Regions from separate parts of the Paenibacillus sp. FSL R10-2771 genome, predicted to be linked through region 3. Evidence: riboswitches for the same ligand, from Rfam matches in the RefSeq annotation. Region 3 holds a riboswitch; each other region holds the start of a gene.
What was found. A riboswitch is a leader RNA that binds a small molecule or an ion and turns the genes downstream of it on or off. The one in region 3 is predicted to bind cyclic di-AMP.
Positions count from the first base shown of each region.

Region 1: it holds a riboswitch for cyclic di-AMP, as region 3 does, so the genes downstream of both, NSU14_RS06560 (alpha/beta fold hydrolase) here and NSU14_RS12825 (APC family permease) in region 3, are expected to answer to the same signal.
Region 2: it holds a riboswitch for cyclic di-AMP, as region 3 does, so the genes downstream of both, NSU14_RS31815 (C40 family peptidase) here and NSU14_RS12825 (APC family permease) in region 3, are expected to answer to the same signal.
Region 4: it holds a riboswitch for cyclic di-AMP, as region 3 does, so the genes downstream of both, NSU14_RS29095 (hypothetical protein) here and NSU14_RS12825 (APC family permease) in region 3, are expected to answer to the same signal.

Region 1 is NZ_JBBOBM010000001.1:1,551,471-1,553,667, reverse strand. Features, by position in the region: gene NSU14_RS06565 (MerR family transcriptional regulator) at 1-180, opposite strand, end outside; gene NSU14_RS06560 (alpha/beta fold hydrolase) at 566-925, opposite strand; cyclic di-AMP (ydaO/yuaA leader) riboswitch at 933-1,066, opposite strand; gene mnhG (monovalent cation/H(+) antiporter subunit G) at 1,065-1,424, opposite strand; gene NSU14_RS06550 (Na(+)/H(+) antiporter subunit F1) at 1,414-1,707, opposite strand; gene NSU14_RS06545 (Na+/H+ antiporter subunit E) at 1,707-2,189, opposite strand; gene NSU14_RS06540 (Na+/H+ antiporter subunit D) at 2,195-2,197, opposite strand, start outside.
Region 2 is NZ_JBBOBM010000001.1:7,352,509-7,354,705, reverse strand. Features, by position in the region: gene NSU14_RS31820 (C40 family peptidase) at 1-168, opposite strand, end outside; cyclic di-AMP (ydaO/yuaA leader) riboswitch at 174-317, opposite strand; gene NSU14_RS31815 (C40 family peptidase) at 705-1,133, opposite strand; cyclic di-AMP (ydaO/yuaA leader) riboswitch at 1,191-1,329, opposite strand; gene NSU14_RS31810 (hypothetical protein) at 1,547-2,197, opposite strand, start outside.
Region 3 is NZ_JBBOBM010000001.1:2,940,222-2,942,418, forward strand. Features, by position in the region: gene NSU14_RS12815 (DsbA family protein) at 1-150, shown strand, start outside; gene NSU14_RS12820 (disulfide oxidoreductase) at 147-581, shown strand; cyclic di-AMP (ydaO/yuaA leader) riboswitch at 808-967, shown strand; gene NSU14_RS12825 (APC family permease) at 1,096-2,197, shown strand, end outside.
Region 4 is NZ_JBBOBM010000001.1:6,752,935-6,755,131, forward strand. Features, by position in the region: gene NSU14_RS29085 (oxidoreductase) at 1-15, opposite strand, end outside; gene NSU14_RS29090 (MerR family transcriptional regulator) at 48-449, opposite strand; cyclic di-AMP (ydaO/yuaA leader) riboswitch at 1,053-1,220, shown strand; gene NSU14_RS29095 (hypothetical protein) at 1,396-1,842, shown strand; gene NSU14_RS29100 (hypothetical protein) at 2,189-2,197, opposite strand, start outside.

The sequences.
Region 1 (2,197 bases), 1.4 Mb from region 3:
CTCTGCACGCAGTTCACTGATCCGCTTCAGTAGTTTCAAAGTTTCATAAGGGTAAAGCACCTGGTCTCCCTGACGGGTCGCGGCTACAAAATAAGAGAAATACTCTAGCCATCTCTTCACTGTGGTCGGAGGTAATTTCGATATCGTGATCAATTCCAGCTGCGTGTAATGGCGAACCATAACATCTCTCCTCTTTCTAGTGGACTTATATATTTTAATAGTATTCGTGTTCCACGAAATAAATGTGTGAAATTACTTATTTGCGTTTTTTCGCATCAAAAACGGCCAACTGCCTGCGAAGGCAGTTGGCCGTAGATCCATCCGGATATTGTCCTCGATCCTGCCTTGACCGGTCTCCAGAAACTTGTCGTAATATTTGAGTGCTTCTTCATGAAGTGCGTGGTACATATATTGCTCTCCAGCGTGGGCCCTCCGCCGCCAAATACTTATGCAACGGGCCGATCCACTGGATATTGCAGTCCCGCCGGACCCGCCGGTTTCGCCGGAGGCTTGAGGTTACCCTTCCCTCACTGTTCAGTTCCTTGAACAACCGATCCATTCAAAGTCATAAATGACCGCACCATACTCTGCTGCAATTTCCTTCGTGCGGTCTGTCGAGCTGGGCGAGCACAGCACCACTGGAACAAGCTACGATCACAGCCTTCTCTACAGATAAAGCGTCCAATAACAGCTTCAAATCTTCACATTGTGTGTCTACGATCCGACTAATCTCCACATCCATTTTACCGGACTGCCCGTTCCCTCTTAAATCGAATACGATTACTTTCGCACGCTTGCTGAAATAATCCGCTTGCGGCTCAAACAGATGATGGGAGGTCGAATAATCATGAATAAAAACAATGGGCAGACCGTTGCCCGACATCTCGTAATACAGCGACGTTCCATTCACTTCAATATGCGGCATAAACAGTGCATCCTCTCATGAACGCTTGCGGGGTTAGCTGCCGGATTCGGGCCTGAAAGTAGCCCTACTCGTCTATCCCGAGATTCACCCCATATAACCTGGTTCCCCCGCTTCCTATAAGGAATTCAGCGATTAAGTATTATTTTGCAGACGTTTCCTGACGCTCTTCCCCCAGGACCTTCAGATCATCCTGTATGCTTCCCTTCCATAAGGGAACTCCGGAACGGTAGGCTGCCCGGCCATTTAAATGGCCTGCCACCGGTGAAGTGATGAATACAAAAACAATCGCCAGCAGCAGCTTGATATTAACCGTTCCGTCTTTAAACCAAAAGTACAGGAAGCCTCCTGTCAGCAGACACAGCACCCCGAAGGTTGCACTTTTGGTGGCCGCATGTGAACGCAGGTACACATCAGGCAGCCGGACCAAGCCGAAGGCACTTAAGCCGCAGAAGACTGCACCCATCACCACAAGAATGGAGCTAATCAGTTCACCTGTCATTCGGGTTCCCTCCATCCTCTATAACGGCTCCCCGTTCAATATATCTGGCCAGTGCCGTTGTTCCAATAAACGTCAGAATACCGATAACCAGAATAACTTCAAGAAAGTCCTGGGTATCCAGCAGCATACAGAAAACAGTGATCATTGCGAGTACATGAATGCCTATCGTATCGAGCGCGGCAACCCTGTCTGATCGGGTTGGCCCTTTCAGGAGACGGAACAGGCATGCCAGCATCGCCAGCGCCAGAATGATCATTGCCACGGTTAGCATAACTTGGATCATTACCGGGTCACCTCCATAATCGCTTGTTCGAAAGTGCCTCTAATCTGCGCGACAAGCAGCTCTGCATCTTTAATATCAAGTGCATGAATGTACAGCGTCCTGCCATCCTTCGAAACATCAAGAGTCAGGGTTCCCGGCGTCAGACAGATCAGGCACGATAACAGCGTAACCTCCCAAGCCGAGGTCAAGGCAGTCTCATAAGCAAAGATACCGGGACGTATAGCCAGCTTTGGACGGATGATATGGCCGATGACCACGAAATTCGAGACCGTAAGTTCACGGGCAAAGATCAGCAGAAGCTTCAGTATAGCCCATATACGTATGAGATAGAATGGCCGGGTCCGGGCCAGGGATTTCGTCAAAATCAGCAATAATATAATACCGATGACGTAGCCGGCTATGAAGCTTGAGCCAGAGCCATCGTTATTTATCGCCATCCACAGAAAGGCAATCAACAGATTTAAGAGGAATTGTAGGGCCATCTTCTCTA
Region 2 (2,197 bases), 4.4 Mb from region 3:
AAATCCGGAGCAATCAAAACCGTTCGTGGATACACCGCCGGATACGTATTTGGTCCCGATGGCTTTGTCGATAACTTTATCCATTTTGGAATCCGCGAAAGCGCTTCCTGCTCCAATGGTGAAGATGATGGAAAAGCTTAGTACTGCGGCTGCTAGCTTCTTCTTCAAAAGTAAATACCCCTTCCAAATGCCTACGAGGTTAGCTTAAGGGTTCGGTTGAAGGTCCCCTATGACCCCTCTTAGAATAGGAGGTCAATTCACCCAAAGTTGGTTCCCCCGTTTCCCTAAATCTTTAGGGAACTCGGCACGACTGTTGATTAGGATTAGCTGTTATTCAATACATGACAAAACCTTTGTTAAAAGCGATTCAATAATTACAAAAATGTTACTAAAAGCTCACTGCGATAATTGTAGCAAAGACTAGGGCGCTTGGCAATCACTTATAACATATTAATGCATTTTTTTTGCGTTTTTTAGAGTTATAGCTGCATAGAAAGACTCATATTTACGCAGCAGGTGAGCTATTGATGAATTTTTCTTTGGATTTGGGATAAAAAGGTGTTTCAGGGCCTGCAGATGAGTGTAAAAGGTAGAATAAGGAAAAGGAAAAACCCGGAAATGATTACGGCAATAATCAAAACCGGGCTCGTATAAGTTACATTTAGTTGTTAGAGGTACGAATATTCGAGGAAATGTTCAAGGGTTCAATCGTAAGCGACAGCTTGGTAGGCTGTTGTGCTCATCACTCTTTTAGCGCCAACGTAGCGGTTGGCCCAGTATGCCTGACTCAGCGAACTGATGGTTACACCACGCGAAGTGGAGGATTGTGCGAATTTGCCATTGCCGACATAAATACCGACATGGGAAACTCCGTTGCCCAGGGTATTGAAGAATACCAAATCACCGGAACGCAAATTACTCTTGGATACGGCTGTTCCAACGCTGTACTGTGCCTTAGAGGTGCGCGGCAGGGTAAGGCCGATACTCTTGAATACGTATTTGGTGAATCCAGAACAATCAAAGCCGCTGGTGCTGGTGCCCCCGGTTTTATATGACGTTCCAATGGTTTTTGAGATCACAGTATCCATTTTGGAATCTGCGAAAGCGCTGCCTGCCCCAAGTGTGAATACCATCACAAGACCCAGCGCTGCTGCGGTGCATTTCTTCTTAAAGTTCTGACTTCTCAAAAGATGTACTCCTTCCAAGGCCTGCGAGGTTAGCTTAAGGATTCGGTAGAAGGTTCCCCTATGACCCCTCTAAAGCGAGATCAATTCACCCAAAATATGGTTCCCCCACTCCCCGGTGCAGGGAATTCGGCGTTTTGTGCACCAGAATAGTGACATATCGACATAAGGTTAAAGGCTTCGGTTACATAGCTGCTTAATTCCATTTGAAAGATTACAAATTTGTTACTAGTAGTACAGGCATCATTGTACCAGAGGATTTACAGTTTTGCAAATCAACTTGTCGCAGCTGTAAACAAAAAAGAGTCATGCACCTCACCAGAGGGGCGATGACTCTTTTAGTATGCCGTTTTGGCGGCCGATTATTGTGGGAATGATTTACTGGACCAGAGATGATACTGCGCGGCTATGCCCCACATTTTGAATAGGGTGGACGGCAGTGGAGCTGCCTGGCGCAGGAGCAGGGCCGGGAGGCCGGGGCAGAAGAGCGCTGCAGCGCTGCAGAGGATCAGCGTCAGCAGACTTCCTGCGCCTATAATGACGGATATCCCGATGGAGTGAAGAAGCACCTTCAGACAGATCAGCAGCGAAGTGAACATGCCCGTGCCGGCGGTATAACCGAACTGCATATACAGCAGCAGCTTGCGGATAAGGAAGAGGTAGACGAGCCAGCCCAGCACATAAGGCACGAGCGTCAGCAGCAGCGGATAATCGAGAATGCCGTTCAGAAGCAGACGGTACATCTTCGGCAACAGCCAATAGAGCGGCAGAAGGGCCAGCGCCCATTCAACGAGACTGAACAGCAGTACAGGCAGACCATAACGCTTCATCCCGGGAAAAAAGAACAGTCCGCGCTCCCCGGCACGTTCCTGGTGAAGCTCGTGCAGCAGACCCGCCCGGATAAAGGGGGAGAGCAGCAGCCGCAACACAGTCAGTGCCAAGAGCAGCCATAGCCATTGCCGGACGTCCGGGTCCGTGTGCAACGCAGCCTGCCCCTCAATATAATACAGCAG
Region 3 (2,197 bases):
TTGGAGAGAGATATCCAGCTTGGCACTGACACCGGCATAACCAACACGCCGTCATTGTTTGTCAATGGAGTCAAAGTGAATGAACCTTTTAATATGGAGGAAATCGATGCTCAAATCCAGGTAGCTGCGGAAGCTGTGGCTGGACAATGAATAAATTCTCTGCATTCTGCCGCCGGAATTGTCTCTACTTGGCCTGGTTCGTCTCGGTTGTTGCTGTAGCAGGCAGTCTGTATCTCAGTGAAGTGCTGAAATATGAGCCCTGCAAGCTATGCTGGTTTCAGCGGATATTTATGTACCCGCAGCTGATTTTGCTCGGAATCGCCACTTACCGGGGGGATAAGCGCATTATCCCGTATGTCCTTCCCTTAAGTTTGATTGGCGGAAGCATTTCGATCTATCATTACGCAGAGCAGAAAATTCCGGCACTCAGCAAGGTGCTTCCATGTACAATCGGTGTGCCGTGCAACACGGATTATCTGAATTATTTCGGATTCATCACCATCCCGCTGCTGGCACTCATTGCGTTCGCATTAATCACAATTCTGCTATGGACAGGGCGTAAAGAGGATGCAGGTGAGTAAGAAGCCGTCAGGCAGAATGAAGAGTAACTATTTCCCTTAAATTAAGTGTAAATTATTATGCAGAAACGCTGTAAAATCACGCGATAAAGGGATAATGAAAGAGAATGAAAGATCAAGACATACCGGATCATGGATTTGGTTGTTTTGGTTGTTTTTCATTCTTTTTTCATTTGTTTCAACGCTTTACGGAAGAGGCATTGTAGATTAATATTAGTCCTTGTGAGAAGTTGAATATGCGCTGAATTTTCCGGAAGGAAAAACGGGGGAACCAAACTTGGCCGAGTGCCAACGGGGTGAATCGGAAGCGGGTCAGCAGACTCGAAAACCGTAGGGCTACCACAGCCCGAATCCGCCAGCTAACCTCGTAAGCAATAGTGGGATAATGACCATGCACTCAAGGCATGCGGATCATTTCCGTATGCTTATTTTTGTGCCTGCATTTATGAAATCCACTTATGAAAACAGCGCGCGGTACTGCCGTTTCAACTTAACAAAGAGAGGAACTGTTACTACAATGGTAAGCAAGGTAAAACGACTATTGATCGGGCGTCCGATGAAGTCGAACGAACTCGATCATGAAAAGTTATCCAAGGTGAAAGCACTGGCTGTCCTGTCTTCTGATGCGCTCTCGTCTGTAGCCTACGGAACAGAACAAATCTTAATCGTACTTGTGGCCGCAGGTTTCACAGCTATCTGGTACTCATTGCCAATTGCATTAGCCGTATTGGGCCTGCTGGCCATCTTAATCCTGTCTTATCGGCAGACCATTTTTGCTTATCCGCAAGGCGGGGGCGCCTATATTGTTGCCAAAACCAATCTCGGGGTTCATACCGGCTTGCTTGCCGGCGGCTCTTTGCTGGTGGATTATATTCTTACGGTGGCGGTAAGCGCCTCGGCGGGAACGGATGCGATCACATCAGCGTTCCCGAGTCTTCATAATCATAGTGTACTCATAGCGGTTACTGTCATTCTGCTCTTAACGATTGTCAATCTGCGGGGTGTTACTGAATCTGCTTCATTCATAGCCATTCCGGTATATCTGTTCGTCGTCTCCATCTTTGTACTGATTATCGCGGGAGTCTTCAAGTATGCAACCGGCGGTGCTCATGCCCAGGTTCCTGAGATCGGCTCGGCGGTATCGAACGTCAGTATGTTCCTTCTGCTTAAGGCCTTCAGCTCCGGCTGTTCGGCACTGACCGGGGTAGAAGCGGTCTCCAATGCGATCCCTAACTTCAAAGCACCGGCTGAGAAAAATGCGGCTAAAACGCTGATGCTGATGGGTCTGATTCTCGGGGCTATGTTCACGGGGATTACGCTTTTGGCTTATTGGTACGGTATCATGCCGGACGAGAAAGCAACGGTTGTGTCACAGATTACCGAGTCTACCTTTGGCCGCGGCGGTTTGTACTTCTTCATCCAAGGCATCACCGCAGTAATCTTGTTCCTGGCGGCGAATACAGCGTATTCGGCCTTCCCGCTGCTGGCGTTCATGTTCGCCAAAGACAAATATTTACCCCACGCCTTCATGGTGCGCGGAGACCGGCTGGGATTCTCCAACGGCATTATTTTCCTCGGCGTAATGTCGGCTGTGCTTGTAGCTGCTTTTCACGGAAATA
Region 4 (2,197 bases), 3.8 Mb from region 3:
CGACTCTTTACTCATCCCGCTTTTCAGCTCCGTATTCATCCCAATTTTCACACTTCGTTCCTCCTCTGTTCCATTTCCGCGATGAACCTGCCGTCCTTAAGCTCCCGGAAGTTCTTCAGCTTGTATTTCATAAGCTCCAGTGCCGCCGTAAGTTCCGTGAGCTGCTCTTCAATCAACGTTTTATGCCTGTCCAGCACACTGTAGCATTCCTCGTAGTCCTCTTCCGCTGAAGCCCTGATATATTCTTGAATGGTGCGCAGTGGCATATGGGTTCTTTTGAGAATAGCGACGAAATGCACCCGGTCCAGCTCACGCCTGCTGTATGCCCGCTGGCCGTTCTCCTTGCGGCTTGCCGGGGGCAGGAGCTTGATTTTCTCATAATAGCGGATGGTATCCTGGCTGAGTCCTGTCCGCTCTGCTACCTCGGCGATCGTAAAAACAGGCTCCATTGGCTGCTGGCCTCCTTCTTAATCTAGCTTCTTAATCCAGCTTCTTAGTTTGGCTTTCAGTCTTGGTAATTTACTGACCGTCTGCCCTTACAGATTCAAATAATAATCCCTGGAGTAGGGTCCAAGTCAAGCATTCGGGAAGCGGGAATTAGGCCCTCCCGGATGTATGGTTTGTGCGGCTAGAAAGGTACACTTTTCGTAGAATCAGGTTCTAATTCAGGTACAAATTGTAAACCGCCATAATTACTCTAATAACACATTCACGAATCTATTTGCCAGACGGGTAACGCTTACTTCATCTTCAATCTCTCATTATCTCCCGATTACTCACTAATACGCCATTTCACAAAAAATCAATATCGACGGCGTTTCCGGTCTAACGCATTAATATTTCCGGAGTTCCCTCACCGCTACCTCCCAAAAATAAAAAACGGCGATTGAGCGAGATAAACGGATGATAATCGGCCACATATATGGTTTTAGTCTCCAATATTCCTCGCGAAGCAGCAATTTATTGCAAATCCGGCGCAGAAGCACTCTTTTCCATTTTTACAAAGACAATCCTGAAAGGGTATGATTCGTGTTGAAAGTTACCAGCGATAATGTGAATGCACGCTGAATTTCCGCCAAGCGGAAAACGGGGGAACCATCAGGCCGCAGGCCTACTTGGGGTGAATCCGAAGGAGACTTCAATTACGCAGTCTCAAAAGGTAGGGCGACTCTCACCGTCCGAATCCGACAGCTAACCCCGTAAGCGTAAAGAGAGAGATCTTGATCCGCCACGATTTTGCCCCAGGCTTCTTACGCCTGTAACAAAACCGCAGCAGAGGTCCTCCTCTGTCTGCGGTTTTTTGCGCACTTATTCCGGCGGATCAGCATTTCGGCAAACCTATCAACTACATATCCAAACTATAAATCGCCCACATTCAGGAAGGAACGTGTCCACATGCCAGACCCATTATCGTCCAATGCAGTTCCCGCTGCCGGATTCACCAGCTATATTGAGCAATATAGCGGAACCATCTATGCGCTAAGCTGTCTCCTGCTGGAGAAGGGCGCCCGCGCCGATCAAGCCGCAATTGCTACATTCGCGGCACTCTATGAGCCTTGGCTCAAGGGCAGCATCCAAGCAGATGCTTACTCCCTTGCCTCCTACAGGGAATGCATCCGGCAATGCTCGCTGGTTGCTCAAGACCGCGGCCGCTGCTCTTCTGCCCTGCTCACCTGGGAGGATCAGATCGCCAGCGCCTTATGGTACGGCATCCAGCTGCCGCTGCCCGAGATCAGCCTCATCCTGCAGCGAAGCGTTCCTGAGCTGAAAGCGCAGCTCAGAGGGATTCGCGAACAGATGGCTGCTGCGCGGCCAGCTGTCCCGCGTCCGTCGGCGGGATAGGGAGCTGGGTGGGGCCTGCAACAATAGACTCAAGCATGCTGCTGCGATCCATGCGGACTGTAGATCCGTTATTTCGCCCAATCAGTCGAATCAGCGATCCATGCGGACTCAGAGGACCTTAACTAACCAGTTTCGCCTCATTTTGAGCTCCTTCGAACAATATAAGCGCGCCTGAGTCCGCAACGGGCAAAAAAGCAGGCTTTTTCACAAAATAAGGTCCTCTCAGTCCGCGTAGCAAGCGCTGCATAGAGTAAATCCGCTGACGTCGTACATATTAATAAAAGCCGCAGCATCCGCCACGGCTCTCCATTTGCTAATGCTATGCTATCTGTTCCAGTGCCAGAAATCAGCGCTT